Regions from separate parts of the Exiguobacterium sp. U13-1 genome, predicted to be linked through region 1. Evidence: predicted binding sites of a transcription regulator. Region 1 holds the regulator's gene; the other holds the start of a gene.

Region 1 (15,597 bases):
GACCATCAGCGGCATCGGTAGGAGTGATACGAGCGTCAACTTCCAACTGATCGTCGTGACCATCGTGATAATGACAAAGCTCCCCATCGTCACCGAGTCGACGAGTGTTAGAATACCGGCACCCGCTGTCATCGATACCGCTTGTACGTCGTTTGTCGCATGCGCCATCAAATCCCCGCTCCGGTATTTCTTATAGAACGATTGATCTAAGTCTGAAAAATGCCCATACAGTTGGCTGCGTAATAATCGACCGAGACGAATCGATGCCCCAAAGATATAAAAACGCCAAAAATAACGAATGATGTACGTCGCGACCCCGATGAGCAACAATGTACCTGCGAGACGAATCAAATCATCTTTCGTCAAGCTTCCCTCACTCAGACCGTTGACTGTCGTCCCGATGATCTTCGGTGGAATGAGTTCTAACGCTGCCACAAAAATCAAACTGACGACCCCAAGACTATACGCTTTCCATTCTCGTCGGAAAAACCAACCGAGTTTCCTGAAGACTCCCATTCAAGTCTCCCCCCTTTTTTAAATCCTATGATTATTTGAAATAGTCTCACATTTTAGATTAGTTCTCTTTCTAAAAAATAGCAAACAAAAAGGAGACCATTCGGTCCCCTTTCGTACAGCTTATTTTTTAGGTGATTTCATTGAACCACTCATTGAACGCATCACTTGGTTGACTTTCTTTTGTGATGGCTTTTGACCCATTTGCATCATCAATGTCTTAATCATATCTTCGTTGATTGGTGGGTTTTGCTCCAAGTAGTTCATCATGTATCGACGAGCGATATAGAAACCAAGGGCGACACCTGCTACCAAGCAAAGAAGGGCAATTAAAATCCAAATCCATGTAGCCAAGTTGCTTCCTCCTCTAACTTAAAACGTCGCTTTTTACTATACTATAATTCCAATTGTTTGCATAGATGATAATAGATGAAAAACGAGCCCGACGTAAGATCGGACCCGTTTTCTCCGGAAGTGATTATCCGAGTTGCTTGACTGTTGCTAATACGTTTTCAACAGACATGCCGTATTCTTTCAAGAGGAAGTCCCCAGGAGCAGATGCGCCGAAACGATCGATTCCGATGACTTGTCCTTCTGTTCCTACATATTTGTACCAACCGAGTGAAGCGCCTGCTTCGATTGCGACACGCTTCGTGATGTGTTTTGGAAGAACTGATTCTTTGTACTCTGCTGACTGTGCTTCGAATACTTCCCATGATGGAAGAGAAACGACAGCTGCTGACTCACCAAGTTCTTTTTGTGCTTCGACAAGAAGGTGAACTTCTGAACCTGTACCGAGCAAGAGTGTATCAGCTTTCGTCACATCACCAGCGATGACATAACCACCTTTTTCAGCGCCCTCTGTCGTCGTACCTTCAAGTTCAGGAAGACCTTGACGTGTCAAGACGAGAAGTGTCGGTTTGTCTTTCGCTTGAACCGCTGTTTTCCATGCTGCGATCGTCTCTTTTCCGTCTGCAGGACGGTAAATCGTGACGTTCGGCATTGCACGGAAACTCATCAAGTGTTCGACTGGCTCGTGTGTTGGACCATCTTCACCAACAGCAATCGAATCGTGCGTCAAGACGAAGATTGATGGAAGTCCCATTAACGCAGCAAGACGAACCGCTGGACGGAGGTAATCCGAGAAGACGAAGAATGTCGCGCCGTAAGGAATGACGCCGCCGTGAAGTGCCATACCGTTGACAGCCGCAGCCATTGCGAATTCACGTACACCGAACCAGATGTTACGACCGCTTGGTTCGATATCGAAATCTGCTTCGCCTTTGAGCATCGTGTTATTCGATCCTGCAAGGTCAGCTGAACCACCGAACAATGTCGGAACGTTCTTCGCAAGACCATTCAAGACTTCACCGCTCGTTTGGCGTGTCGCTTTTTTCGATGACAAGTCGTACGTCGGAAGATCTGCTTCCCAGTTGCTTGGCAATTCGTTTGCGATCGCGCGAACGAGTTCAGCATGCAATTCTGGATGAGCTGCTTCGTATTGTTTCATCGTCTCGTTCCATGCGTCTTCTGCAGAAGCACCACGTTGGACGATCCGCTCGTCAAACAATGACTTAACTTCTTCAGGCACGTAGAACTCTTCGTGATCCCAAATGTAGCTTGCTTTCGTTAATTTGATTTCCGCTTCACCGAGTGGTGCACCGTGAGAAGCCGATTTACCTGATTTGTTCGGTGAACCGAAACCGATGACTGTCTTGACTTCGATCAATGTTGGTTTTGTCGTCTCTGCTTGTGCCGCCGCGATTGCTTTCGAAATCGAATCGATATCCGTTCCGTCTTCTACGCGAATGACTTGCCAGTTGTACGCTTCGAAGCGCTTCTGGACGTTTTCAGAGAATGATTTATCGAGATCGCCATCAAGTGAGATATCGTTTGAATCATACAATACGACCAATTTACCAAGACCAAGGTGACCTGCGAGTGAAGCCGCTTCAGCTGAGACACCTTCCATCAAGTCTCCGTCTCCACAGATTCCGTATGTGAAGTGATCGACGACGTTGAGATCGTCACGGTTGTATTTTGCTTCAAGATGACGCTCTGCCATCGCCATACCAACTGCCATTGCAATCCCTTGACCAAGTGGACCTGTCGTTGCGTCTACACCAGCCGTGTGACGGTATTCCGGGTGACCTGGTGTTTTTGATCCCCATTGACGGAATGATTTAAGATCATCCATTGATAGATCATATCCCGATAGGTGGAGGAGTGAGTAGAGAAGCATCGAACCGTGTCCGGCTGAAAGTACAAAACGGTCGCGGTTGAACCATTCTGGATTTTTAGGATTGTGGTTCATATGATCCGCCCAAAGCGAGAATGCCATCGGCGCTGCTCCCATTGGCATACCTGGGTGACCCGAGTTCGCCTTTTGTACGGCATCAATCGATAAGGTACGAATCGTATTAATTGCTAATTGTTCTACTGTCGTCATGTTCGTCAAAACAATCATCCTCTCTCTTTTTCACAAATTCCTACTCATTTTAGCACACTCTCAAATGTGATACAACTTTTCTAAATAGTATGTCACATTAAAATGAATGCGCTATCTATAGCCGTTCTTCCGACTCATACAGGATGTATGAATCGATGAAAGATCTCTATTAAGATGTATTGCTATCGTACAATGTTTCCTATCTAACCAATCTAACAAAAAAGAGATCCACCGATTGGGGACCTCTTCCTTACTATAGAAGAAATAAACGATTATTGTTTATTCCGTTCTTCTTCTTGTGCTTGTTTCAATTTCTCTGGTGTTACGTCCGTTCCTTCTTCATCGACGATTTTCATGCCCATGAGTTGGTTTTTGAACGATCCACGGAATGCTGCGAGATACGCTGCACGTAACTCTTTTTGCTCTGCCGTTTCGGCTTCTGATAACGGCTCGACTTTTGATTTATTCGCTAATGCATTGATTCGATCTAATTGTTCTTGTGATAACATGGAATCCCTCTTTCTGTACGACTCAAACTTGAGTTGTTCAATTGTATCCTTACTTTAAAAGAGGCTATAAAAAAAAGCAAGTTAACCGCGTCAGTCGACGGGTAACTTGCTCTTCATTCCGGGCTAGGTGTCAGTTCGCGGTATTCAAGATATCGACGATTGACCGTTGCTTTTGAAATATCATGTCCCATCCCACGCAAGGTGATGGCGATATCTGAAAACGTCAGTCCGAGCTCTCGAAGACGTACGATTTCTTCGATCGGTACGTCCTTTCGACTACGCCCAGAGTTCTCTCCTTGGCGATTCAGATTTCGTTCCGGGCGAAAGCCTTGTTCAACAGCTCGCCGCATGCCGCGCGCAATTTTTGCGTTATGCAGTTTCCGTTGATATTCTTCCACCAGTGAGACAATCTCAAGGACCATTGCTTCTGCATCCGCAAGCTGGTATTCTCCATCGGAATCAAGTGTCATCAACCGAACACCGTGCTTCTTAAACGTGTGCAAAATAGCGATTTTCGCATTCCCCCGACCAATTCGTGTGTCATCTGTCACGAGTACCGCATCTACCGCATCACGTGTCACATGGTCAAGAACCGTCAGCATTCCTTCCCGATCAACGTCATATCCACTCTCTTTTTCAGAGACGATGTCTATGACATCAAAACCCTTTTGAGACGCGACCTTGGAAAGCTCCATCCGTTGGCGTTCAATCGAACTATCTTGTGCTTCTTTTTCGGTCGACACCCGACAATAAATCACGACCTTCATCGTACCTCACATCCCTGTTCGTTCTTTCACAACTTTTCCATTTTGTCATTGTTGTGCGATTGGTACAACGATTTTGCTTTTTGAGATGACGTGTTTTGTCTCGACATCATTATTTTTGATCAACCAGTTGACGTATTCTTCATCTGACATCGAACCATCATTGTAGACTTCAGCAATTTGTTCGACTGTAGCGTTCTCATCGACCGTAACGGAAGCGGTCATCAGTTGCGCTACCTTTTCATCCGGGCGTGGTGTGAGTAAAAAGATCACGAAGGCAATACTTAATGCATAGAAGAGAATTGAAAAAGCATGAGTACGAATCGTATGAATCATCATGAATCCCTCCAAATATGAAATGAATGATTTAGAATAAATGTTCGCGGAACAATTGTTCGCATAACTCATAATAAACACAGAACCCGTGTTCGGTCAACACAAAATGTCGAACAATTGTTTGTACGCTCATTTGTTCTATGTTATAGTGAATCTAGAAACATATATTCTTACATTTCAAACTTCAATCCAGAAAGAGGTGGCAATTCGTATGCGGAAAATGTCTAAGCGCCAACAAGAGATTCTCGACTACATCGTCTCTGAAGTGAAACTGAAGGGGTATCCACCATCAGTTCGTGAAATCGGAGAAGCAGTCGGACTCGCGTCTAGCTCGACGGTACACGGTCATTTGGATCGACTCGAGAAACGGGGAATGATTCGCCGTGACCCGACGAAACCACGTGCGATTGAGATATTGCTTGATAAGCCTGAAGAAATCACGGAAGCCATCGTCCATGTTCCCGTCATCGGGAAAGTCACAGCGGGTCTTCCGATTACAGCGATTGAAAACATCGAAGAACAGTTCCCACTCCCTGCACATTATGTAGGAAACGAAACGGTCTTCATGTTAACGATCGATGGTGAATCGATGATTAACGCAGGTATTCTTGACGGCGATCGTGTCATCGTGCGCCAACAAAACACAGCAGAAAACGGAGAAATCGTCGTAGCTATGACCGAAGATAGCGAAGCGACGGTGAAACGGTTCTTCTTAGAAGATCAACAGGTACGTCTACAACCAGAAAATGACTCGATGGATCCGATGTATTTCGATAATGTCTCCATTCTTGGTAAGGTAATCGGCGTGTATCGGACGATTCATTGACGGAGGGACCAGTTACGACTGGTCTTTTTTCATGCCTTCAGGAAATGTACATGATACCGTCAATACCGTCGCACTGACGGGTTACGTTGCGTATTCGGTCGCAACGCAACAAACCGATTGGTTACCGACCGCCATTGGCATCGCTGTTGGTACTCTTTGGTTGTCACCCGACCTCGATTTAAAGTCAGAACCGTATTATCGCTTTGGACCATTTCGAGTCTTGTGGATGCCGTATGTCAAGATCATGCCTCACCGATCGATCTGGTCACATGGACTGATCATCGGAGACATCATCCGGCTTCTTTACAGTGCTGCGATTCTGATTCCGCTACTATTTTTAAGTCTATATTTTCAGGTTCTTGATTCTGCTACGATTGATTCGTGGTTCGCTTCCTTGCCTGCATTCGTCGTCGGTATCATGGTGGCAAGTACGATTCATATCCTACTAGATTATTCCAGCAGTTGGTTTCGACCTAAAAAAAGAAAAAAACGTCGTCGGTAACACCTCTTTTGCTTGCTTGCAAGCAGAATGAGGTGTTTTCTTATCCACTTTTTCGTATCTTTAAACATCAAAATAAAAAATTTCCATTCCTATATTTCAATTATATGTATTGAAAACGTTCTCAATTCGGAGTAATTTAAAGTAGAAAGGCCATTATCTGCTTTAATCCAAAGGGAGGGTTTTTGCATGAATAACTTTGTATTGGAAATGATCGGTACGATGATCCTCATCCTGCTCGGGGATGGAGTCGTCGCCGGTGTCGTCTTGAAAAAGACGAAATCGGAAAACAGCGGATGGATCGTCATCACATTCGCTTGGGGTCTTGCCGTCATGACAGCAGCATTCGTCGCTGCTGAAAGTGGAGCACACTTGAACCCCGCATTGACGATTGCACTTGCTTTGAACTCTGACCTACCGTGGGCAGACGTTCCGATCTACATTGCCGGACAACTTGTCGGAGCTTTCATCGGCGCCATTCTCGTTTGGCTTCATTACATGAAACATTTTGAAGCGACTGATGATCAAGCTGCAAAACTCGGTGTGTTCGCAACAGGTCCAGCGATTCGTCATACGCCGTCGAACTTGATTTCTGAGATCATCGGGACATTTGTTCTCGTCTTCGGTATCTTGGCACTTGGTTTAACAACGTTCGGAGATGGCTTAAAACCACTCATCGTCGGTTTACTCGTCGTCGTTATCGGTCTCTCGCTCGGTGGTACAACAGGGTATGCCATCAACCCGGCTCGTGACCTTGGACCGCGTATCGCGCACGCTATCCTACCGATTCCGAATAAAGGTTCATCTGACTGGGGCTATTCATGGATTCCTGTCGTCGGTCCGATCATCGGTGGAGCGATTGCCGTGTTCATCTATCAATTGATCTACTAAGATCACATCTCACTAACACATACCGCTCAAGGGGGATTTCGAAATGGAAAACAAGTATATCCTAGCACTCGACCAAGGTACGACAAGCTCACGTGCGATCATCTTCGATCACGATGGGAAAATCGTCAACTCGGCACAACGGGAATTCAAACAGTACTTCCCACAACCAGGCTGGGTCGAGCATGATGCAAACGAAATCTGGGGTTCGATTCTTGCCGTCATGGCCGAAGCACTCGGGACAGCAGATATCAAACCTGAGCAAATCGCTGGAATCGGCATCACGAACCAACGTGAAACAACAGTTGTCTGGAACAAAGAAACAGGCAGACCGGTCTATCACGCACTCGTTTGGCAATCGCGTCAAACGTCTGGTATCTGTGACGACTTAAAAGAACAAGGTTTGAACCAGAAGTTCCGCGACAAAACAGGACTTCTGATTGATGCCTACTTCTCTGGCACAAAAGTTAAATGGATCCTCGACAATGTCGAAGGTGCACGTGAGCAAGCAGAGAACGGTGAATTGCTCTTCGGTACGATCGATACGTGGCTCGTTTGGAAACTGTCTGGTGGAAAAACGCACATCACGGACTACACGAACGCTTCACGAACATTGATGTATAACATCTACGAACAAAAATGGGATGAAGAGTTACTCGATATCCTCGGTGTTCCTGCTTCCATGTTGCCAGAAGTTCGTCAGTCGAGTGAAGTCTACGACAAAACGGTACCGTATCACTTCTTCGGTTACGAAGTGCCAATCGCTGGTATTGCGGGTGACCAACAAGCAGCACTCTTCGGTCAAACGTGCTTCGAAGCGGGTGAAGGGAAAAACACATACGGAACAGGTTGCTTCATGCTCATGAACACAGGCGAGAAAGCCGTTTCTTCTGATCATGGACTCTTGACGACGATCGCTTGGGGCGTCGATGGAAAAGTGGAATATGCGCTGGAAGGTTCTATTTTCGTCGCTGGTTCTGCGATCCAGTGGCTCCGTGATGGACTCCGTATGCTGAAAAATGCGAAAGATTCAGAAGGTTACGCAACGAAAGTCGACTCAACAGACGGTGTTTATGTCGTTCCTGCCTTCGTTGGTCTTGGTGCGCCATACTGGGATTCAGATGTACGCGGAGCAATCTTCGGATTAACACGCGGAACAGATAAGGAACACTTCGTTCGTGCAACGCTTGAATCACTCGCTTATCAAACACGCGATGTGTTGACAGCGATGGAACAAGATTCTGGTATCGAACTGAAGACACTTCGTGTCGACGGTGGTGCAGTAGCGAACAACTTCTTGATGCAGTTCCAATCGGACATCCTCGGCGTTCCTGTCGATCGTCCAGAAATCAACGAAACGACAGCACTTGGTGCAGCCTACCTTGCTGGATTAGCTGTTGGTTACTGGAAAGATAAAGCGGAGATCAAAAAACAATGGAAGCTGGATCACCAGTTCAAACCAGAGATGAAAGAAGACGATCGTGAACAACGCTATGCCGGATGGCAAAAAGCAGTGGAAGCGACAATGGTCTTCAAACCATCAAAATAAAACAATTGACCCGGTCCCTTTTGCAGAGGGACCGGGTTTTCACTGTTCTATAGAAACATAATGCGGGGTGTATCATGAATCTTACCTATTCGGATCAACAACTAAAAGCATGCATTCAGGACGCGCTGGATGGCAACATCACACTTGAAGAACTGGCGGATTGGTGTTACCGCTACATGACCGACGTGTACCATAACAATCATTACCATATCGCAACCGACGGACGTGGGAGCTATCCGTTAAGTGAGCAAGCGACTGAAGTAGCGAACGATATCGATGCACAATGGGATCTTTATCTTGCTAACAGTTATTCTCTAAATGAATTACAAACCATTGATTTAGCTACAATTCGCTTACCTAGAGAGTGGTTAGAAAAATGGCTCTCGTCGTTTTAAATCGTCACGCATAAGATCGACGATCATCTTTCATTAAAAAAATTCCCCCTTCGCCTAATCGCAAAGGGGAATCTGATCCTTATTTGCTAAACTCTTTTTTCAATCCGTCTTCAATCTCATCAACGGATTTCGACTGCCCGCTAAGAACAGCTGCTAAAAACGCGCCTTCGACGAGTGGTGCGTCGATAAACCGAACTGTCCGTTCGCCACTATATAGTTCAAGGGCCAATTCCGTGTTCATCGTCGCAGAACCGATATCCGTTAAGACGACTCCATCATCGTCCAGTGTATTTAGTGTTTCTTCGATTCGCGTCGCGTCCGTTCCAATGCTACCGTCCTCAAGACCTGCCGCTACTAAGACTGGCGTATCCGGTGCCATCTCTGCTAACAGTTCCTTTAGTCCAGTCGCAAGTTTTTCACTATGGGAAACGAGTACAAGATTAACCATGAAGCACCTCCGCGATTTCGCCGAGTAACAACGCACTCGATAGACTACCTGGGTCCTGGACGCCTTCCGTCGCTTCACCGAAGTAAGACGCGCGCCCTTTCGTTGCGATGCGCGCTTTCGTATCAGCAAGCGCTTGATCGATTGCCGCTTTCAAATCCCCTTCTCGCGAGAGCGCCTCTTGGAACGGTGTCCAGATATCGACCATCGTCTTTTGACCGAATTCCGATTTTCCACGCGATTTGATGCCTTCCGTCGCTTCATGAAAAGCATCCGCGAGTTCCGCACCTTCGACTTCCGTTTTCCCTTTGAACGCACCAGCGAACTTAACGAAGGCTGTTCCGTATAAAGGACCGGACGCCCCACCGACCGTCTTGATCAGCGTCATCCCGACTTCTTTCGATAGAGCTCCTAAATCCTCATATTCGCCGTGTTCTTCTAACGTCTTTTGGACTGCTTGGAAGCCACGTGACATATTGATCCCGTGGTCCCCGTCACCGATTTCCCGGTCAAGGTCCGTCAATTCATCCTTGTGCTGTTCAATCTGTTCCGCTGCTTTGATGAGCGCGCTTCGTAACTGTTCCGTCGTCAACTTCATCTTTGTACACCCCGTTTATCTAAATTAGAATCCAATCGCTTTCGTTTCTGCATCGAGATAACCAAGCAGTTCATCATCCACTGGTAAGAGCGTAATTGAGAATCCGTGCATCTCAAGCGACGTCATATAGTTTCCAACGAACGAACGGGCAATCTCGTAACCATGTGCCTGAAGTTCTTCCGCGACGTATTTATACGTGATATACAGTTCGGATTCTGGTGTTCCACCCATCCCATTCACCATGACTGCGACTTTTTTGTCTGGTACCTCTTTTGTCAGACGATCGAGCAACTCTTTAACGATCGCATCAACGGAAGCGACTGCTTTTCGTTCAAGTCCTTTTTCACCATGGATGCCGATTCCGATTTCCATCTCGTCATCATGCAACTCAAAGCCTGGCTTGCCACTCTCTGGCATATAACATGGTGAGAGTGCCATTCCGATCGAACGAACGCCCTGGATGACTTTTTCCGCGACTGCTTTGACTTCACTCAGTGATTTCCCTTCTGCAGCTGCAGCTCCGGCAATCTTATGGACGAAGACCGTTCCCGCAACCCCACGACGATCCTCTTCCTTTTTGATCGCGATGTCATCATTGACGACGACCGTGTCGACTTCGATGTCCTCGAGTTCAGCGAGTTCCTTTGCCATATCGAAGTTCATGACATCACCCGAGTAGTTCTTGACGACGAGTAAGACACCTTTCCCACCATGGGCTGCCTTAATGCCTTCAAGCACCATGTCCGGTGTCGGTGACGTGAAGACTTCCCCACAAACAGCCGCAGCAAGCATACCGTCACCAACGAATCCCGCGTGCGCCGGTTCATGCCCACTTCCCCCACCAGAGACAAGACCAACTTTTCCGTCAAGCGGCACTTTCCGCGCGACGACATTGACCCCTTCGACCTTTTTATACAAATCAGGGTGAGCTAGTACGAGTCCGTCGACCATGTCTGAAACGAACCGGTTTGAATCTTTCATTAATTTGTGCATGAAAAACGCTCCTTTACCTAACTGATTTTGCCGTACCACTTAGTCTTTACCACCAAATCAAGTCGAATATGTCGAAAAAAATGATGAAAATATTGACCAGTTGGTGACGATATCCCGCATGAATGCTATGCTCTAAAAAAAGAGGAGGATTCGAATGTCATCAGCCTTTCAAGCAGGTGTCCGTGCCTGTCTACCCACTGTCCTCGGATATATCGGCATCGGCTTCTCAGCCGGGATCGTCGGTCGTGCCTCCGGCTTATCCCCTCTTGAAGTCGGATTCATGTCCGTCTTCATCTATGCCGGCGCCGCCCAGTTCATCATCACGAGTCTCTTACTATTAAATAGTCCTGCTTCTGCCATCATTCTGACGACGTTCATCGTCAATCTCAGGCACTTGTTAATGAGTCTGACGCTTGCGCCACATGTCGAGACACGCCATCTCCGCGACCGCCTCGGTACTGGAACGCTACTGACGGATGAGTCGTTCGCTGTCGCGATGAATACTGCCCAAAAAGGGAAGCTCTCCCCGTCGTTTATGCATGGCTTGAATCTGACTGCTTACTTTAGTTGGATCGTCGCAACCGTTCTCAGCGCCCTTGTTGGCAGCTGGTTCCCTGATCCCGAGCGCTTCGGTCTCGATTTTGCCCTGACAGCGATGTTCATCGGCTTATTATACTTACAGTTTGAAGGGGAACGTTCCCGTATTGTCGTGAATAGTTTTCTTTTACTGATTGTCTTACTATTGCTTTACATAACCATGCGCTACTTTTCTCCAGAAGTCGCCGTTCTTTGCGCGACGCTCGGTGGTGCAAGTATAGGAGTCGTGATCACACGATGGAAATCCGCCCAGAATTAATTGCTCTTTTTTTAGTTTGTGGACTCGTCACTTGGATTCCACGCGTCTTACCGTTTCTCGTCCTTCATGGACTGACGTTACCGCGCCTCGTAACAGAATGGCTCTCGTTCATTCCGGTCTGTCTGCTTGGTGCCCTCTTCTTTCAAAATCTCCTCATCGCTCAAGATGAGGCGTTTCCGACGGTTTCGACGCTTCATGTCTTCGCAGCATTACCGACCATGGCGGTCGCGATTTTCAGTAAAAGTTTATCCTGGACGGTCGTGACTGGTGTTGTCACGATGGCGTTTCTACGATTGTATCTATAACAAATCTACTATTTCTTTTATGTAGCACAATTTGATATCCATCTTGTGCTATCCTTAAATAGAAATAAATGGATAGTGAAGGAGGTCCTGATATGCCAAATAAGCAGTTTATACCCTATTTGATATTGCTGTGCGCCATTTTTATAATCGCGAGTCAAATGGATCTACCTTATATGCTAAAACAAGGACTGATCGTGCTGTACGTCGTCGCCTATTTCGGTGCGATGATGGTTTCTCGCAAAATGAAAATCAGGGATCATAAACAATGATTTAAAAAATCTCCTCTAGTCTTAAGAGACTAGAGGAGATTTTTGTGTTCACGTATTCGCTTGTACATCCTGATAGGAAGGCTGTTGTTCAAACTCTTTTTTCGCAAAGGGACATAACGGCAATAGCTTGACGTTTGCTTCGCGTGCCCAGTTGACGATCTCGGCAACGAGTTGTTCCCCGATCTGTTGATTCCGGTGCGCGGGATCGACGTATGTGTGATCGATGATCCACATGCCGTTGTTCGTGTCGCTGTAGGTGATTTCCCCGATCACTGCACCCTCGTGATGGGTTTCGATTTTACGTTCTGCTCGTTTCAGCTCCATTTGTTTCCCTCCGTTCGTAAGATAAGGCGCCGCTCGGACAACCGTCGACGACCCGCATTACGTCTTCCACCGGTGCCCCGTCCGCTTCAATCCACGGACGTCGTTTGACATCAAAGACAGTTGGTAGACTTTGTACACAATGACCAGAGTGAATGCAGACTTCCGAATCAAAATAGACCGTGATTTCTTCGCCTTCATATCCTTTTTTCATGATGTATCGTCTCCCTTTCTTTGTACTCTTGTATCTTTCCACATCCTCGACTCATTCCCTGTCGCGGACATGAAAAAAGCACTTCCGGACAGAAGTCCAGAAGTGCTTAAGTTGGATTAGAACAAGACCATGTACTGATCGCGTTCCCATTCCGTGACTTGCGTCCGGAACATATCCCATTCGATTTCTTTCAATTCAACGAAGTGCTCTGCGATGTGATCGCCGAGAGCGTGCATGACGACGTCATCCGCTTTCAAGACTTCGAGTGCGTGGCTGAGTGTTGATGGAAGATCATCAATTCCGTTTGCAACACGTTCCGGTTTGTCCATGACGTAGATGTTACGATCGATTGGAGCCGGTGCTTTCAAGTTGTTCTTGATTCCGTCAAGACCTGAAGCGAGCAATGTCGCAAGCGCGAGGTACGGGTTCGCTGCTGGGTCGACTGAACGGACTTCGATCCGAGTCGAGAGTCCACGTGCTGCAGGAACACGGACGAGTGGTGAACGGTTACGTGCTGACCATGCGACGTAGCAAGGTGCTTCGTAGCCAGGAACAAGACGTTTGTAAGAGTTGACTGTCGGGTTACAAACCGCTGTGAACGCACGAGCGTGTTTGAGGATACCTGCCGTGAAAGCACGTGCATCATCCGACAATTGCATATCTTCGTTGCTTTCATCGAAGAAGACGTTCTCGTTGCCTTTGAAGAGCGACATGTTCGCGTGCATTCCTGATCCGTTGACACCGAAGAGTGGTTTTGGCATGAATGTCGCGTGCAAGTTGTGCTTCGCAGCAATCGTCTTGACGACGAGTTTGAACGTTTGGATGTTATCCGCAGTCGTGATCGCATCGGCATATTTGAAGTCGATTTCGTGTTGACCTGGTGCGACTTCGTGGTGTGATGCTTCGATTTCAAAGCCCATGTTCTCGAGCTCGATGACGATCTCTTTACGGCAGTTTTCGCCGAGGTCGACTGGTGCGAGGTCGAAGTATCCACCTTGGTCGTTCAATTCAAGTGTCGGACGACCTTTTTCATCTTTCTTGAAGAGGAAGAATTCTGGCTCTGGTCCAACGTTGAATGATGAGAAACCGAGTTCTTCCATCTCTTTAAGTACCCGTTTGAGCTGACCACGTGGGTCTCCTGCGAACGGCGTGCCATCCGGATTGTGGATGTCACAGATTAAACGTGCAACTTTCCCTGTTCCATCTTCTGTCCATGGGAAGACGACCCATGTGTTTAAGTCTGGGAAGAGATACATATCTGATTCTTCGATTCGGACGAATCCTTCGATCGATGAACCATCGAACATCATTTTGTTATCAAGTGCTTTTTCCAATTGGCTTACTGGAATCTCAACGTTCTTGATCGTTCCGAGGATATCTGTGAACTGTAAGCGAATGAAGCGTACATCCTCAGCTTTAGCGATTTTCAAAATGTCTTCTCGTGTAATGTTGCGACGTGTCATGTGACAAATCCCCTCTCCGATTCGTTTTTATATGGTTACAGGTCCTTACTTGAAGAAACGCCCGAGCTCACCTTGTATAAGCGACGTCTTTCCATGTCGTCCTGCTTCCTTCAATTCATTTTTCAGGAGTTTATACAATTCGCCGTCAGATAATTCCGGGCGCGTCTCGACGACGCTCTCCGCAACGCGTTCGCGTTTGACGAGATCGTTTTCAAAAATCAATTTGATCCCTGCGATATTCAGTCCCTGATCCAGGTATTCCTTAATCGACAACAGGCGATCGACATCGTTGAACGAATAGAGGCGACGTTTCGTCTCTGTCCGCTCCGGCTTGATCAGTCCCTGTTCTTCGTAGTATCGGATCTGGCGGGCAGATAACGCGGTCAACTCTTGAACGACTCCGATGGGAAATAGTGGCTTGGACTGGCGTGATGAGTCTGCCATGTGGTTCCTCCTTTTTCCTTACTCCATGAGAATAAACCTCTGTCAGGCAACTTGTCAAGCGATGTAAGAAAAGTTAACACAACTTTTTTAATCGCTTTACATGAAGTCGTTCAGAGGTCTTTTCACGAGATATTCTAGTATTAAACGTTTTTTTCTGGAATTAATTGTTTTTCCATCAAATGATTGACGGCTGAGATGATGGCGATTTTTACGTGACTATACGTCAAACCACCTTGGACGTACGCGGTATAGGGCGCACGGATCGGACCATCCGCTGACAACTCAATCGATGATCCTTGTACGAATGTTCCTGCTGCCATGATGACATCGTCCGCATATCCCGGCATATAATCCGGAATCGGTAACGCATGTGCATTGACGGGTGAAGCAGCTTGAATCGCTTGACAGAAGGCAATCATCGGCTCCGGCGCATGGAACGAAACCGATTGAATCAAATCCGTCCGTTCTGCCGTATGATGCGGTGCCGTATCAAAGCCGAACTGACCGAGCATGCTCGACGTGAACATCGCGCCCATCAACGCTTGGCTCACCGTATGTGGTGCCATATAGAAACCTTGATACATATCCGGAAGTGCGGATAACGATGGACCGGCTTCGGCGCCAATCCCTGGCGTCGTCATCCGGAACGATGCCCGTTCGATCAAGTCCGTTCGACCGACGAGATAACCGCCAGTCTTCGCAAGACCACCACCCGGATTCTTAATCAACGACCCTGCCATCAAGTCTGCCCCGACGTGCGTCGGTTCGATTGTCTCGACGAATTCACCGTAGCAGTTATCGACGAAGATCAGTACGTGCGGATGGACAGCTTTGATGGTGGCAATCGCTTCTCCGATCTCGTTGACCGGCAGACTGCGTCGCGTCGCATACCCTTTTGAACGCTGAATCCCGACGACCTTCGTCTGCGGTGTGATCCGTTCGAGAACGGCCGGTACGTCGA
Region 2 (15,597 bases), 710 kb from region 1:
CACGATCTGCGCATCTGCTAAATCAGCCGTCAATATGAAGGCATAACCCGTTTTAGTCGCCACGCGTGTAAAAGTACCCGTCGTACCGAACGTTTCAAACGCTTGATTTTGAACGACGACTGTCTTCGTGCTTGTCGTCTTCGGTTCAACGAAAAGGGAAGTCGCTCGTTTGGCATAACGCAGACCCGTTTCCGGGTAATTTTCGACCTGCGCATCAGCTAAATCAGTTGTCAATACGAAGGCGTAACCCGTTTTAGTGGCCACGCGTGTGAAAGTCCCCGTCGTACCGAACGTTTCGAATGCTTGATTTTGAGTGACAGCTGACTTCGCGCTCGTCGTCTTCGGTTCAACGAAAAGAGAAGTCGTTCGTTTGGCATAACGCTTTCCAACTAATTTCGGAAGTTGCTCGAGTTGTGCCGTCGGTACGTAGACGTATTGTTCGTTCCATTTCAGACGCGTGAACGTGTCGAAAGTGCCGTATGTATCGATTCGCTGATAGGCAGGAAGTGGCGTCACGACGGTGGGATCAAATGGTGAAGCAACTAATGAGAGTGGACTTTTCGACATCAGCGTAGCTTGTTTTTGAAAGACAGGTGCTGTTTGCGTTAACGCGTTTGTTGCGACATACGCAGTACCTTCTTGCCAACTGACACGAGTGAAGTCACCGTCCGTGCCGAGTGTCTTCAATGTCGTTCCTGCTGGTAGTTGTTGAATGATCGTTGTGGAATCAGCCGTTTGTAGCAACGCAGCATCCTCGTTCAAATAAGCTATCCCGGTCGTCTCGGTGACTGTTTGTGTTTCTACCGTCGGTTGAGCAGGTGGCGATTCAGCGAAAGCGGGTGCGGGTAAAACCGAGCTCAACATCAACGTTGCGGCAAGTCCAGCAACATGAGCAGTCCATTTTTTCATCAAGAGGTTCACTCCAATTCTTAAAATTTGTCATTATGGATAGTGTAGCATGCGCTTGTTTAAAAATTGATAAAAATCAAAAAAATAGGAGATTGCCCATAAAAAAACGGTATGCCTCAGCACACCGTTTGAAGTCATATGTTAGTTATCTTCTTCGTGATCCACTTGCCATTCCCAGTCAAGCATGCCGTAAATCAAGGAATCGCGCCAGTGGTCTTCGAGATAGACCGTCTCGCGAAGCTGTCCTTCCTTCGTCATGCCGACTTTTTGGAGGACTCGCTCAGAAGCGACGTTCCGCGGATCACACGTCGCTGTGATTCGGTGCAATTCTAGTTTTTCGAAACCGAATTGGAGAAGGAAAGAGGCAATCGACGTCGCATATCCATTCCCCCATTCATCGGGTGAGAGGACGTATCCGATTTCGGCGATTTTATTTTCAACGTCTGTGATGACGAGTTCACCGGCACCGATGACGACGTCGCTTGGAAACGTCACAGCAAAAACATACCGACGTCTTGGTGTCTCGAGTTCACTTTCGAGTGCATCGTGCAGGAATTGTTTCGTATCCGTCTCGGAATTCGGACCCCATGACTGGAATTGACTGACGATGGGTTGTGATGCATAGGCGTGAACGGCTTCTACATCTTCTGGTGTAAAACGACGAATCCGAAGTTGATCATTGATTTTATAACGCATGCAGCATCCTCCTCTTTCAGATGAAGTCACTTTGATTCTATTTGACAGATGGGGAACGGATTCCTGTTTGACATAGGAAAAAGGGCGTGCTAGGGTGGTTGTATCGAATGGAATAGGGAGTATCCTCTAGGGTTCCGTACGGCTGGACCGAGGGAGGAACATGGACGTTTGTCCATGCAACGGAGGGATAAAAGCCCGGGAGTAAAGCGAATCGTCTCGCTTACTCCCGGGCTTTTTCATTTGAATTTACCTATCAGGAGGCAATTACTATGGCAAAGTATTGGATTGGCATCATCGTCGCAGCGTGTTTTGAAGTCGGCTGGGTCATTGGATTAAAACATGCGGCAACACCACTTGAGTGGGCTGCAACGATCGTCTGTATCATCGTTAGCTTTACCGTGCTAATTAAAGCGAGTAACCATTTACCAGTCGGAACGGTCTATGCTGTCTTCGTCGGTCTCGGAACAGCAGGAACGGTCGTGACGGATATCGTGTTATTCGATCAAGCCGCTTCCGTGATGAAATTAGCATTGATTGCTGTCTTACTCGTCGGCGTCATCGGTCTGAAGTTAGTCAGTGGAGAGGAGAAATCAGCATGAGTTGGATTTATTTAATCATTGCCGGAATCTTTGAGATGTTTGGTGTCGTCTTAATCAATACGTTCAATCAAAATAAGAATGCGAAGAATCTACTGTTGATGGGAACAGGATTCGGACTCAGTTTCCTATTCTTAACGCTTGCAATGAATGGTTTACCGATGGGAACGGCGTATGCGGTATGGACGGGAATCGGAGCAGCGGGCGGTGCGATTCTCAGCATGGTGCTCTATAACGAATCAAAAGACTGGAAACGTCTGGTCTGCATAGGACTCGTCTTAAGTGCGACAATCGGTTTGAAACTTGTCGGCGAATGATCGTTTCATGTCAAACAGATGACGTTTTAATAGAACGCATTTTTTTTGGCATATTTTAACGCAAAAGAGGAAATACTCCTTATAGAAGTCACGCATGACAAATCGTGTTAATAAGGGGAGAACATCCATGAAAACGAAACAATATATCGGAACGTTCTATTCAGAGGAAGAATTGATCTCAAAAATGGACGAATTACACATTCAAGGACATCGGGAGGAAGACTTTTACGTCATCGTCAAGGAAAAGTCGAACATCGCACTCGTCCGTAGTCAGATGGATGCAGAGATCGCGACGACGAAACCGTCTTGGATGGATCGGATTCGTGGGAACAAAGGTCGTGATCAAGAAGTCGATGATCTGTTCGGATCACTTGATCTATCAGATAATGAGATCGAACAACGAAAAACGGAAGTCGAAGGTGGGGGATTCGTTCTTCTGCTTGAAGTCCAAGATATTCAGTTCGATCCACATTTAAATACAGACAATACACATCCTGATGTAAAGGTCCGTTATGGTAGTGGTGAAGAGACGCATACGTCATCAGATGTGAATTCCAACGCACAGCTCGGCTCAGGTAATCCGCTTGATATTGATAAAGATTCGAAAGAAGAACATGCAGAGATTGATCTGCATCGTGCCGGTACCGATAAGATGCCACAAGATGAGCAGGCAATCGATCATTCGAAAAAGCTCGACGGGAACCGGGAACCGGATATCGCGATGCGTCGGGATGACGATTTCCGACGTCCGGAAACAGAACGCGAGGAAAAAGAACATGATGCAACGCAAGACGGTGAAGAACATCGTCAATCGAAACATCAATCAGATGACATCGCCAAGCAAGACCATGGAAATAATTTAGACCGCTAAAATAATAGACTGGAATCACGTTTTAGGGGCACCATCAAAGAAGGTACTTTTCGGATCAAATCCGAAAAGTACCTTCTTTTTGTATAGAGATTAAACGAGAATCGTCTCGTCTTATTTATGATCCGGATTTGATCCTGTACGCACGTTAGCGTTCAATTGATCAATCGCTTGGATATCAACGTCTGACAGGCTGAAGTCAAAGACATCGAGATTTTCGCGAATGCGGCTTGGCGTAACGGATTTCGGAATCGCAACGATGTCGTGTTGCAGGTGCCAACGGAGGACGACTTGAGCCGGCGTTTTCTGATGACGATCGGCGATATCGACGATGACCGGATGCGTCAACGCGTCGCGTCCTTTCATCAACGGACTCCAGGCTTCGACGACGATACCGTGCTTACGGCAAAAATCTCGGATTGCTTCTTGGCTGAGGAACGGATGGAGTTCGATCTGATTGACAGCAGGAACAATCGATCCTTCGGCTAAAATCCGTTCCAAGTGAGGAATATGGAAGTTCGAGACACCGATGGCACGCGTCTTTCCTTCTGCATAGAGATGTTCGAGCGCCCGCCATGTCTCGACATAACGATCTTCTTTTGGCATCGGCCAATGAATCAGATACAAATCGACGTAATCAACACCAAGCTTTTGTAGACTCGTCTCGAAAGCGGCAAGTGTTTCTTCGTAGCCGTGATCAGAATTCCAGACTTTCGTCGTCAGAAAGATCTCTTCCCGGGAGATGCCCGAGTCACGAAGGGCGCGACCGACGCCTTCTTCGTTCTCGTAAATCATCGCCGTATCGATTGAACGATACCCAGCGCGGAGTGCTTCGCTGACCGCTTCATATACTTCTTTTTCTGGTACTTTAAAGACACCATATCCGAGTTGGGGCATGCTGATGCCGTTATTTAACGTAATCTGTTGCATCGATTCATCGACTCCTTTGTAGTAAATTCTTCTCTTTTCTAGTGTACGCGCTCCTCTTGTAAAAATCGAATGATTGCCGAAGTGAGTTCTTTTGCGTATACTGAGCGATAACAAATATTAGGAGGCGATTCTGTGATTCGACAAGCTGTTTTACAATACATACATGAGGAACACGCACTGGATCAACTCGAAGAAGTGATAGGCGATCGTTCAGCAGTCCTGATTCATGGACGTCAAGCCTATGAAGCAGCCGCTTTTGCTTTACCAGAATTACCACGTCTTTTATTTGAAGGACATTGTACAGATCAACAGGTGGAAGCTTTCAAACAAGCATGTGCTCCGTACGATGTGATTCTTGCACTCGGAGGTGGGAGTGTCATCGATACGGCAAAACAGGTCGCGTTTCAATTACATCGACCGATTGTCGTCATTCCGACGATTGTCTCGAACTGTGCTCCGTGGACTCCGCTGAGTGTCATGTATAACGAAGAGGGACAGTACATCCGATTTGATACGTTCCCCGTCGTGATTGAAGCGCTTTTACTCGATCATCGGATCATCGCAGCAAGTCCGTATGATTATTTCGTAGCGGGGCTCGTCGATACGCTAGCGAAGTGGTATGAAGCACGTGCCTTGAGCGGATCATCGGCTGAGGATCCCGTCATCGAGATGGCACTCCGGACAGCTGAGCGTTGTAAGGATTTTATCTTGTCGACGACTATAACGGAAACGCGTTTTCGTGAGTATCCTGTTGAAATCCAACATCTCGTCGAAACTGTCATTCCGTTAGCCGGGAGCATTGGCGGTTTTGGTGACGCGGCGACGCGTGGTGCAATCGGACACGCAGTGCATAACGCGTTGTCTCCTCATCCAGAAACGCATGCGTTTTTACATGGGAGTAAGGTCGGTTACGGACTACTTGTTCAGGAAAAGCTACTCGGACATGATGATGATTATGTAGAGTTGCGTGACTATCTTCTTGCACAAGAGCAGCCGACGGCACTCGCAGATTTCGAATTATCGCTCGATGTCGTCGAAACACTTGCTTTACGGACAGCGCAAGAGGAACTATGCCGTCTGTTGCGTCCGATCGTGTCAGCAGAACAACTAGTGGATGCTATCACACGTAACGAGACGGTTTCTGTTTCGACGACTTAACATAAAAATACGCACATGGACCGAATCATCAGACGGTCCATGTGCGTATTTTATTGTGCTTTTGCAAAGCGAGCATAAGGAGCAGGGCGACCGAGTAAGTATCCTTGACCAAGATCAAAGCCGAGTTCGCGGCAAAGATCGAGTTCTTCTTGCCGTTCGATGCCTTCCGCTAAGATTTGAATTCCCATTTCTCGTGTCAGATGACGGGCTTTTCGTAAAAAGGCTTCGTTTTCTGAGTTCGTATCGCAGTGATCGATGAAGGAACGATCAATTTTAATATAATCCGGTTGAAGCAAGGACAACATATCGAGTGTCGAGAAACCAGCGCCGACATCGTCCAGTGCTACTTGAATGCCTTGCTTCTTATACTGTTCGAAGACGTGTTTCAAATGGTTGACGTCTTCAATTTTTTCCGTTTCGACGACTTCGAAGACGAGCCGACTCGGATCGACTTGATAACGTTCGACAATCTCAAACGTATGGCGCAGGCAGTACTCCGGATTATAGATCGTCGAAGGGAGAAAGTTGATGAACGTTTTTGTTGTGCCACCGATATGATGCGTCGCACGGATGGCTTCTTCACGCGCCCGCTGATCAAGACGGGAATGAAGTCCCATCTTCGAGGCCGTCGAAAACAAGACACCAGGCGAGATAGGCGTGTTATCATCTGCTGCTCGCAATAAGGCTTCGTTCGCGACGAGCACGTTGCGCTGGATATCATAAATCGGTTGTAGATGGCTCGTCATGACCCCATGCTGGATGAAATCGATCGCTGACCGATGCTTCAGTTGTTCTAGAAGTGCTGAAGCTAGGATGGGTGCTGTCACGTAACGTGATTGTGTGGCGCGACACGAGACCGGATAATCCGCTACACGTAAGAGTGATGTCAATAACTGTTCGAGCTGTTCGAACGATTGATAGGAATAGATTTCTGGCGTTGGTGATTGGATATGGAGTGCTCCCGCTTCAACAAAACGGATTGATGTCGTACATTCGGCGCAAGGATGCCACATAAAGGGATGTCCACCTCTCAATACATCGAAAAAAGATGTATTTATTAAATTGGTTAAATTCTTTACCCTAAGAGAAAAAGAAATTAAACCTATTCTTCATAATCATTGACCTCATACAAAAAAGAGAAGGGACGACGGACACATTTCCGTACGTTCTCTTCTCTATCGGTTACATTCTTTTATTGTGAAGTGTAAACAAACCAGAAAGCGAGATGCAAGATAGCGGCTATTGGAACGAGCCATTGGAACTTCGCTTTCCGTGTCTTGTGCCGAACTGTGTACATACCAATCCAAGAACCGAGCGCACCACCGAGGAAAGCAATCGTCAATAGTGTCGCTTCGGGTGTTCGGTAAGCATGTTGCCGCGCCCGACGTTTATCCTGCCACATCGAGACAAATCCGATGAGTGTCAGGAGGAGGTAATACCCTAAGATGATCCTCATGAAAAATGACTCCTTTTCTAACGTTCGGCGCCACCACCGCCGGAACTTCCGCCACCACCGCGACTGCCACCATTTCCACCGCCACCACGCATGATCGCGGAGAAGATGTTCAAAATTGCAAAGAAGAACATACCACCGGTGAACTTCATATCGAGGAACAATAAGATCAGTAATCCAGCACCGATCAGAATCTTCGTCCAAAGTGGAAGTCCGTCGTCATTTTGTGTTTTCGGAGGATCCTGTGATTCAAGTGACTGATCCTTTGAAATGACACTGACGACCGCTTTATACGTTTCGGACGCTGCTTTTCCATACTCACCGTTTTCCTTGTAAGGAACCGCATATTGATCGAGGATACGTCCGGCTGTGATGTCTGTCAGAATCCCTTCAAGTTTATAACCGACCTCGATCCGGAATTGGCGATCCTTTTCATTCGGAGCGACGACGACAAGAACACCATTGTCTTTTCCTTCTTGACCGATGCCTTGGCGCCGAAACGTTTCATTGGCGTAAGAGCTTAAATCCTGTCCCTTTAGATCGGGAACCGTCTTGAGGACGACTTGTGCCGTCGTATATTGTTCGAGTTCTTGACCGAGTTGCGCGAGTTCGGCTTCTTCCGAAGGGGTGAGCAGCTGAGCATCATCCTGAATGAAGAACGTTGCTCCCGTTCGTTCTGAAACGGCACTAGCTGTCGGAACGAAGAGGAAGAAGACGAGGAACGCGCTCAATAGAAGTCGCGTCCACCGCCGAATCATTTCGAATCACTGTTAAAGTCGACAGTCGGATTTTCTCGGTCGCTGTCTGAAATCTCGTAATATGGTTTTTTCTCGAATCCGAAGGCGGATGCGTAGAGTGCCGTTGGGAAGCTCCGACGTTTTTTGTTATAAAGCGTCACGGCATCGTTGTAATCCTTGCGAGCGATCCCAAGACGATTTTCTGTTCCTTCCAGCGTGTCCATCAAGGATTGGAATCGTTCGCTTGATTTTAGTTCTGGATAAGTCGTCTGCAAGGCAATCAATCCGCGAAGCGAAGACGTGACTTGTTGGTCGGCTTCAATCCGCTGCTCGGTTGACGCAGCGCGCGCAAGACCAGCTTGAGCTTCAGCGACTTTTCCGTAGACTTTTTCTTCTTGACCTGCGACACCTTTGACGGTTTCGACGAGGTTCGGAATTAAATCCGCACGACGCTTGATCTGGTTATCGACTTGTGACCATTTATTCGATACATCTTCTTCTACATTGACGAGGCTGTTGTATTGTCCGATTGCTAAAAAGGCAATCACGACGACGACAACGACTCCGATGATTAATGGGAGTTTTGATCGACTCCGACTTCTGCGTGCCATATGGCGTTCACTCCTTTAAGTATGTCTCATCCCTATATACCCTTAACCGAGTGAATTAGTTTCAAAAAAATAAAAAACCGTCAGCTAAAATAGCTAACGGTTAGGACTTACATGTAGACGATGACAGCTAATACGGCTGCCAAGACGAGACGATAGATCGCGAACGGAACGAGTTTGATCTTGTTGATCAGCTTCAGGAAGAAGCGAATCGATAAGAGGGCAAACACGAACGACGCAACGAAACCGACGGCATAGAAACCGAAGTCGCCTGGATTAATATTATCCCAGTTCTTAACGAGCGAGAGGAAACTAGCACCGAACATGATCGGTACAGCCATGATGAATGTAAAGTCAGCTGCCGTCCGGTGATTCATCCCGAGGAAGACCCCTCCGGAAATCGTTGAACCGGAGCGGGAGAAGCCAGGCCAAAGGGAAATACATTGGAACAGACCGACGAGTGCTGCTTGGCGATATGTAATCTGATCAAGCGATGTTGTTTTCGGTTCCTTTGGTCCGAGTTTATCGGCTGCGATCATTAAGAGGGCACCGACAGCAAGACCGATGATGACCGTTTCAATCGAGAAGAGGTTCTCATCGATGAAGTCTTCGAATAACAACCCGAGAACCGCAGCTGGTAGAAGACCGATCAAGACGTGACGTAGCTTTAACTTGTGTGTCCCTGATGCGTCGTGTTCTCCTTCGATTTTATATAAACCGATCAGGCTAAAGAGGCGTTTCCAAAAGACGACAATGACCGCAAGAATCGATCCGAGCTGGATGACGATCTTAAAGGTGTTTGCGGAATATTTACCGAGAAATTCCGTTGTTTGTAACCACATGTCATCAACGATGATCATATGACCTGTGGAAGAGACTGGTGCAAATTCCGTCATCCCTTCGACGAAACCGAGCAAGAGCGCTTTTAAAAGTTCAATGATTGTCATGGTAATCTCCTTCTATATGATGTGCTATGTAAAAACATATCATGTTTTATTCTTGTGAGATAGAACTAATTGGAATATCGGGCGCAGGTCTGAGAGACGATTGGATGTGTAAGACGCGTTGTACGATTTAAATTCGTTTGGATAAGATAATACATGGATTTAGATTTCATCGGATAGATCAGGAAATTCGATCATTTCCATTCATACTAAAACAGTATGAAAGAAAAGGAAATCTTTCTGTTAGGACACAAGGTCAGAAAAACTTCAAATCGATTGGTTTCACTGGAATATGCCTGGATCTACAAAAAGAAAAACGAGCAGGAGACGGTATCGTCCACTACTCGTTTTGCAACAGGCTCATCCTAAAGCGACGTCAAGAATCATCATGACAGTAAAACCGACCATCAGACCAAGTGTTGCTAAATCGGATCCGTTCTCTGCTTGTGATTCCGGAATCAATTCTTCGACGACGACGAAAATCATCGCACCAGCGGCGAAGGATAACGCATACGGTAGAAGCGGTTGAACGAAGAAGACGGCAGCCGCTCCAACCATCGCGGCAATCGGTTCGACGATCGCTGACAATTGACCGTAATGAAAGGCGCGCCGGCGCGACATCCCTTCACCGCGTAATGGGATCGATAGGGCAGCTCCCTCCGGCATGTTCTGAATGCCAATACCGAGTGCGAGGGTCAAGGCACCGGCGACGGTCGCCCCGTCCATGTTCAAGGCGGCGGCACCGAAAGCGACACCAATCGCAAGACCTTCGGGAATGTTGTGCAACGTGATCGCAAGAAACAGCAACGTCGTTTTCTTGAGTCCTGTCGAAGGACCTTCCGCTGTCTCGAGTGGTGCGGATAAGTGCAAATGCGGTGTAACGAAGTCGAGGAGACGGACGAAAAATCCACCGGCGAGAAAACCGATGGCGGCAGGAATCCAAGCGATTCCACCATCCTGCTCCGTGAACTCGATCGCAGGAGCAAGCAGCGACCAAAATGATGCGGCAATCATGACGCCAGCAGCAAAACCGAGCATCATGTTCATGACGCGTTTTTCAATCGTCGTAAAGACGAAGACGAGTGCCGCACCAAGTGCGGTTAACCCCCACGTCATCATTCCGGCAAGCAATGCTTGCACGACGACGGGGAGGGAAGTAAACCAATCCAACATGACTATTCCTTCTTTCCGGGCACGATTTAAAGCATCCATCTGTATGAGAGCTTACCCGTTTTCGATCCGGACGATTCGTGTGAAGGGAATTTCAATGACTTCACGTCCGCGCAGAAAGAGAACGGAACGTTCGGGTTCTAGTCGTTCCACGAAACCGACGACCGTCACGTAGCTACTTTCCTTATAATACGTGATTTCAAGTTCGTTTCCTTCTATTAAAGCTTCTTGAAGCAGAAAGTGCCATGATTCTTGCAACTGTTCATCAATTTCAGGCAAGTCGAGCTGATGCATCTGGACATAATATTCCCGCAACAGTTGCAAATGTTCCGGCATGAGAAAAGGAATCCATTTTAAATTTCCTCGATCACGATACGCTGTCATGAAGATCACCTCCTGGATGACCGCCGACGAAACGAAGACGACGTTTGGCGACACTCGTATCAAGAAACGAGACAGCGAGGCGAATCGTCCCTTTTCCATAGCGAAGATTGACAACATCCATTGCTTTTAATAAACGTCGCCGTTTCCAGAGTCGCGTATTATCCTCGAACAAAGACAACTGTAAGGTGCCTTGATCGGCAGTCAAATGTCCCACTGCGACGGATAAAAAACGAACAGGTTCTCCGTCGAGCCAATTCGGTTCGAATAATTGTAAGACGTGACGCAGAATGATTCGTTCATCGGATGTCGGATAAGGCAACCGCACTTGACGGGAGAAACCACTTCGGACGACGTTTCGAGAATAGCGGACGCCGATGTGAACGGTCCAGCCGACTTGATTCGAAAAGCGACAACGTGCGGCAACATCCTGCACGAGTTCATTGAGCACATTCCGAATGCTTTCGAACTGATAATAGTCCTGCATTAAGGTCACACCGTGTCCGATCGTCCGTTGAGGGGCTTTCTCGAACAGATGACGAGGCGCAAGAAGTGTCGGTGACGCGTCAAGACCCCAAGCGTGGTGCCATAGTTCGGCACCGATGACACCGAATCGTTCGTGCAACTCTTCGACAGGGCGCATGGCAAGATCACCGATTGTTTCAATCCCCATCATCTGCAGATGTTGTTCCATACGGTGTCCGACCCCCCACATCTTCCGAATCGGAAAATCATGAAGACGTCGTGCGACGTCGGCATATCCACATCGCGCGATGCCTTCTTTTTTCCCGATTAAATCAAGGGTCAGTTTCGCGATGACGTTATTTGGACCAATCCCGATCCGGACGTGGATGCCGGTCTGTTTCAGGATCGCTTCTTTAATTTTGAGGGCAGCTTGCAGGTCGGAACCAAATAGGCGATCGGTTCCGGTCATGTCAATGAAGCTTTCGTCAATCGAATAGACGCGGATCGCTTCAGGTGGGGCGAATTGGTGCAGGACATCAAGGACACGAATTGACGTCTTCATATAAGCGAGCATGCGTGGTTCGACAAGTTGAATCGTGCGACGAACAGCGTATGGCAATTGCTCGATTTCATATAGTCGACCGGCTGTCTTGATTCCTAGTGCTTTTAAGGCAGGGGTGGCAGCGAGAATGACGGATCCGCTTCGTTTTAAATCGGAGACGACCGCTAGGCGTGTCGTCAAGGGAGGGAGATTGCGATACTGGCATTCACAGCTGGCGTAGAAGGACACACTGTCGACGCAAAAAATCCGTTTATCTTGTGGTAAAACGACGGAAGGAAACATCTGAATCACTCCTTTACATAAAAGAACGTATGTTCTTATTTTGGTTTCCTTGACTATAGCATGGTCTCAAAGTGTCTCAAAATAAAAACTGTTGGAAAAAGGGGAATTCGAACGATTTTCCCTCATATAAAAGAAGTTTGATACACTAAGGGTGAGAAAAAAGGGGGAACCTTCATTGAAAGAGACCAATATCCGTTTACCAGAATTACCGAAAACGCTTCAGCTAGAGACCTTCGATCAAGTCGAAATCGATGACCCGTATCTGAAAGGAGCGCGTTATGAGAAAGAGTCGATGCCAAGTGAACTGACAGAACGTATCGATGCCTATCAAGTGTGTTTTCAAAATGTCTCGTTCGCGAATCTCACCTTTGACCGTGGCTCGTTCGAAGATATCCATTTTGAGCAGTGTGACTTAACGGGATGTCACTTCCAAGAAACTCGTTTTCACCGTGTATCCTTCGTCGGATGCCGGATGACGGGTGTTCAGTTCGAAGATTGTACGCTGGACCATTTGACGATTCAGGAAGGACTTGCGGATTACGCACAGTTCATTCGCAGTACGGTCCGTCACCAACACTGGAGCGAAACGACGATGAAAGAAGCGCAGTTCTTCGAAGTGAAACCGACCCAGTGGAAACTCGAAGCGGTCCGGCTTACCGATAGCCAGTGGATTGAAACACCGTTAAAAGGTCTCGATCTCCGGCAGACGGAACTCTCTGGTATTACGATTGATCCGCGATTTTTACCAGGTGCCGTCATTACGGAAGAGCAAGCAGTCGCCTTTGCTCGCTTGTTAGGTCTTGTCATTCCATAACAAAAAGAAGTCCTGCTTTCGATTTTTACTCGAAAAGCAGGACTTTTTTTTAGTGAAGGTTACTGTTCTTAAAATGACATCGTTTCGCCATCCTCTGGAATCAGGAAATGGGCAGAAAGGTGGAAGGCGGCTAAAAAGTCAGCAATCATATCACGTCGCAAGAGACAGTGGTTGACGGACTCGAGGTGCGAGACGATGATCGTCGCTTCCGCCGCCGCTTCGTGTACGGCAAGGAGATCACGCTGTGACATCGTGATCGGCTCTCCGGTCAAGAACTGGGCGGCGCCACTGTTGACGACGATGATATCGGGTGTATGTTGTTCGATTGCATGCGCGACCTCGTCGCACCAGATCGTATCACCGGCGATATAAAGTGTTGGTTCGTCCGGATGGGTGAGGACGAGCCCAGACACACGTCCCATCCGTTCGCCGATTTCACCGACACCATGCTGTCCACCTGTTCGATGGACCTGGATATCACCGATCGTTACACCGGAATCGAAGGAAGAAACGTTCGTGAAGCCGGCTTCTCGAATGTGCTGCGCGTCTTCTTCTTGCTGCGCATAGAGTGGCAAATGCTTGGGTAGAAGTTGTTTTGCAGCATCATCGAAATGATCGGCATGCAGATGCGTGACGAAGACAGCGTCAGGATCGAGCAGTGTGTTGACATCGACCGGTAAGTCGACGAGTGGATTAGCGACGGCATTTGGTGTTTGACCGAAGGGAGGCAAGCTGCCTTTTTCGCCGAGGAACGGATCAATCAATAAGACTTGATTGGCATACGTGACAACGAGTGTTGCATTACGAATTTGTTGAATATCCATTAGGTTCATCCTCTCTCAATGACTCGGATTAACTATTCCCCGTCTGGCATTCAATGAATCCTATCGCAAGCGTTTCTCCATCGCCATGACGTCGACATATTCACCGTTCAACTGTCCTTGCTCCTTAAACGTTCCGACGATCCGGAACCCGGAGCGGATATAGAGTTTTTGTCCGATTTTATTGAATGGGAAGGTGAAGAGAATGAGTTTATGCATCTGATGATCACGGGCGTGTTGCTCAGCCGTTTCAAGCAAACGTGTGCCAATCCCTTGTCCACGATGAGTCCGGGTGATATAAACCGAAATCTCACCGACGGATGCGTAGACAGGACGCGGATTATACGGATCGAGGGAAATGAAGCCGAGGACACCTGTGTCATCTTCAGCGACATATCCGGCATATCGATCGGTGCGTTCCGCATACCATTGGGTCATGAAGGATAAGTCCTTTTGGTCGGTTTCAAGCGTTGCGATCCGATCTTCAATGCCTTCGTTATAGATGGCAAGAATCGCTGGTAAGTCGTGTTCCGTTACGGGACGAATATGCATGACGCTCACTTCCTCATCGCTTTTCCTTCATTATATCGGTTACGTATCAATGTAGTGATATGTTTGTGCGATAAGAAAAGCACTGATTCCCTTCATATGAAGGAAAACAGCGCTTTTATCGATCTTAAGAGACCGTTGACGTCTCATTCTCGTAAATCGGAACCCAGCCGTCTGTCGTGACGAAGATCCGAACAGCGACGACTTTACGATCGTCTTGAAGCGTAAAGTAGTGGCGTGTGTTAACAGGAACGGAGATTAAATCACCAGGATTGAGTTCGATGTTATAGTAGCCGACTTCTTCGTCTTTGATCGCGAAGACGCCATGACCGCTGACGATGAAACGAACTTCATCATCCGTGTGATGATGTTCTTTCTGGAAGTTGACGAGCAACTCATCAAGGTTCGGTGTCGTATCCGAAAGTGAGATGATATCAGCTGTCTGATACCCACGACGTTCTGATACGTCTTTGATTTCGGGAGCGAACGTATCGAGAATCGTTTGTTTGTCTGCATCCGTCAGTGTGAAGTTCTCAACGAGAGGCGCTGGAAGTTTCGAAACGTCCCACTGTTCGTAAAGAACGCCGCGTGACGCAAGGAAGTCAGCGACTTCCGTTTGATCCGTATACCGTGTGTTTGTTTCTTGGAATAAGACTGTTGCCATGAGATAATTCCTCCTTTTAATGAATGGATTGACGGCATGATTGCAACGTCAACGTGTAATTGAATAAAAACTCGAAGGCTTCGAGGTGTTTCTTTGCTTCAAAGGCGGTCGGTGCCCAGACTGTGATCCCGTGATTGCGGATCAGGACGGCACCACTGTCTGCTGTGACATGCGGTGCAAAAGCAGCGGCAAGTGTCGGGATGTCCGCATGATTTGGAATGATCGGCACCGTGACCGTTGCATCTTCTTCCCACTTACCGAGTGCCTTGATGATTTCCTGTCCGGAAAAGGTGATACTGCCTTGATCGCCATAGAGTTCCGAAATCACATTGTTCGCAATCGTATGGACATGCAGGGAACAACCAGCGTCCGTTCGATTGAACACCTCGACATGGAGCAATGTCTCAGCGGAAGGACGCCCGGATTGCTCACCGATTAATTGACCGGTCGCATCGACATGAACGAAGTCGTCAGGAGTCGTCTGCCGTTTATCTTTTCCGCTTGCCGTCACAAGGAATTCAACCGGAACACCGGACGTCCGAATGGCGAGATTGCCACTCGTACCAGGGAACCAATCGCGCGCCGCAAGCTCTTGTTTGATGGCGCGTAGCTCTTCATACCGTCGCATGAATGTCATGTTGTCACCTCCGTTCGTGTTAAATCATGAACGATA

What was found. The regulator LexA, encoded in region 1, represses DNA repair genes until DNA is damaged. The targets are predictions, from matches to a motif close to CGAACATATGTTCG.
Region 2: ESP131_RS04625 (Y-family DNA polymerase) is a predicted target of LexA. The motif match lies at 12,099-12,112, and genes of this name have one in related genera.

Annotation. Positions count from the first base shown of each region.
Region 1 is NZ_CP015731.1:1,587,690-1,603,286, reverse strand. It holds gene ESP131_RS08135 (ABC transporter transmembrane domain-containing protein) at 1-516, opposite strand, end outside; gene ESP131_RS08130 (YneF family protein) at 637-867, opposite strand; gene tkt (transketolase) at 992-2,962, opposite strand; gene ESP131_RS08120 (DUF896 domain-containing protein) at 3,235-3,471, opposite strand; gene ESP131_RS08115 (YneB family resolvase-like protein) at 3,585-4,238, opposite strand; gene yneA (cell division suppressor protein YneA) at 4,284-4,574, opposite strand; gene lexA (transcriptional repressor LexA) at 4,783-5,397, shown strand; gene ESP131_RS08100 (metal-binding protein) at 5,429-5,899, shown strand; gene ESP131_RS08095 (MIP/aquaporin family protein) at 6,086-6,787, shown strand; gene glpK (glycerol kinase GlpK) at 6,831-8,333, shown strand; gene ESP131_RS08085 (hypothetical protein) at 8,408-8,728, shown strand; gene dhaM (dihydroxyacetone kinase phosphoryl donor subunit DhaM) at 8,808-9,176, opposite strand; gene dhaL (dihydroxyacetone kinase subunit DhaL) at 9,169-9,771, opposite strand; gene dhaK (dihydroxyacetone kinase subunit DhaK) at 9,796-10,764, opposite strand; gene ESP131_RS08065 (AzlC family ABC transporter permease) at 10,919-11,620, shown strand; gene ESP131_RS08060 (AzlD domain-containing protein) at 11,599-11,925, shown strand; gene ESP131_RS16640 (hypothetical protein) at 12,018-12,194, shown strand; gene ESP131_RS08055 (GNAT family N-acetyltransferase) at 12,243-12,518, opposite strand; gene ESP131_RS08050 ((4Fe-4S)-binding protein) at 12,493-12,729, opposite strand; gene glnA (type I glutamate--ammonia ligase) at 12,846-14,192, opposite strand; gene ESP131_RS08040 (MerR family transcriptional regulator) at 14,238-14,636, opposite strand; gene ESP131_RS08035 (methionine gamma-lyase family protein) at 14,777-15,597, opposite strand, start outside.
Region 2 is NZ_CP015731.1:878,324-893,920, forward strand. It holds gene ESP131_RS04555 (C40 family peptidase) at 1-909, opposite strand, end outside; gene ESP131_RS04560 (GNAT family N-acetyltransferase) at 1,051-1,605, opposite strand; gene ESP131_RS04565 (DMT family transporter) at 1,875-2,204, shown strand; gene ESP131_RS04570 (DMT family transporter) at 2,201-2,518, shown strand; gene ESP131_RS04575 (general stress protein) at 2,646-3,389, shown strand; gene ESP131_RS04580 (aldo/keto reductase) at 3,501-4,316, opposite strand; gene ESP131_RS04585 (iron-containing alcohol dehydrogenase family protein) at 4,449-5,474, shown strand; gene ESP131_RS04590 (EAL domain-containing protein) at 5,525-6,487, opposite strand; gene ESP131_RS04595 (DUF1294 domain-containing protein) at 6,667-6,930, opposite strand; gene ESP131_RS04600 (TPM domain-containing protein) at 6,948-7,685, opposite strand; gene ESP131_RS04605 (LemA family protein) at 7,682-8,275, opposite strand; gene ESP131_RS04610 (undecaprenyl-diphosphate phosphatase) at 8,383-9,219, opposite strand; gene ESP131_RS04615 (ZIP family metal transporter) at 9,577-10,389, opposite strand; gene ESP131_RS04620 (YolD-like family protein) at 10,441-10,770, opposite strand; gene ESP131_RS04625 (Y-family DNA polymerase) at 10,754-12,076, opposite strand; gene ESP131_RS04630 (pentapeptide repeat-containing protein) at 12,252-12,890, shown strand; gene ESP131_RS04635 (MBL fold metallo-hydrolase) at 12,959-13,714, opposite strand; gene ESP131_RS04640 (arsinothricin resistance N-acetyltransferase ArsN1 family A) at 13,775-14,263, opposite strand; gene ESP131_RS04645 (1,2-dihydroxy-3-keto-5-methylthiopentene dioxygenase) at 14,388-14,924, opposite strand; gene ESP131_RS04650 (methylthioribulose 1-phosphate dehydratase) at 14,941-15,561, opposite strand; gene ESP131_RS04655 (2-hydroxy-3-keto-5-methylthiopentenyl-1-phosphate phosphatase) at 15,558-15,597, opposite strand, start outside.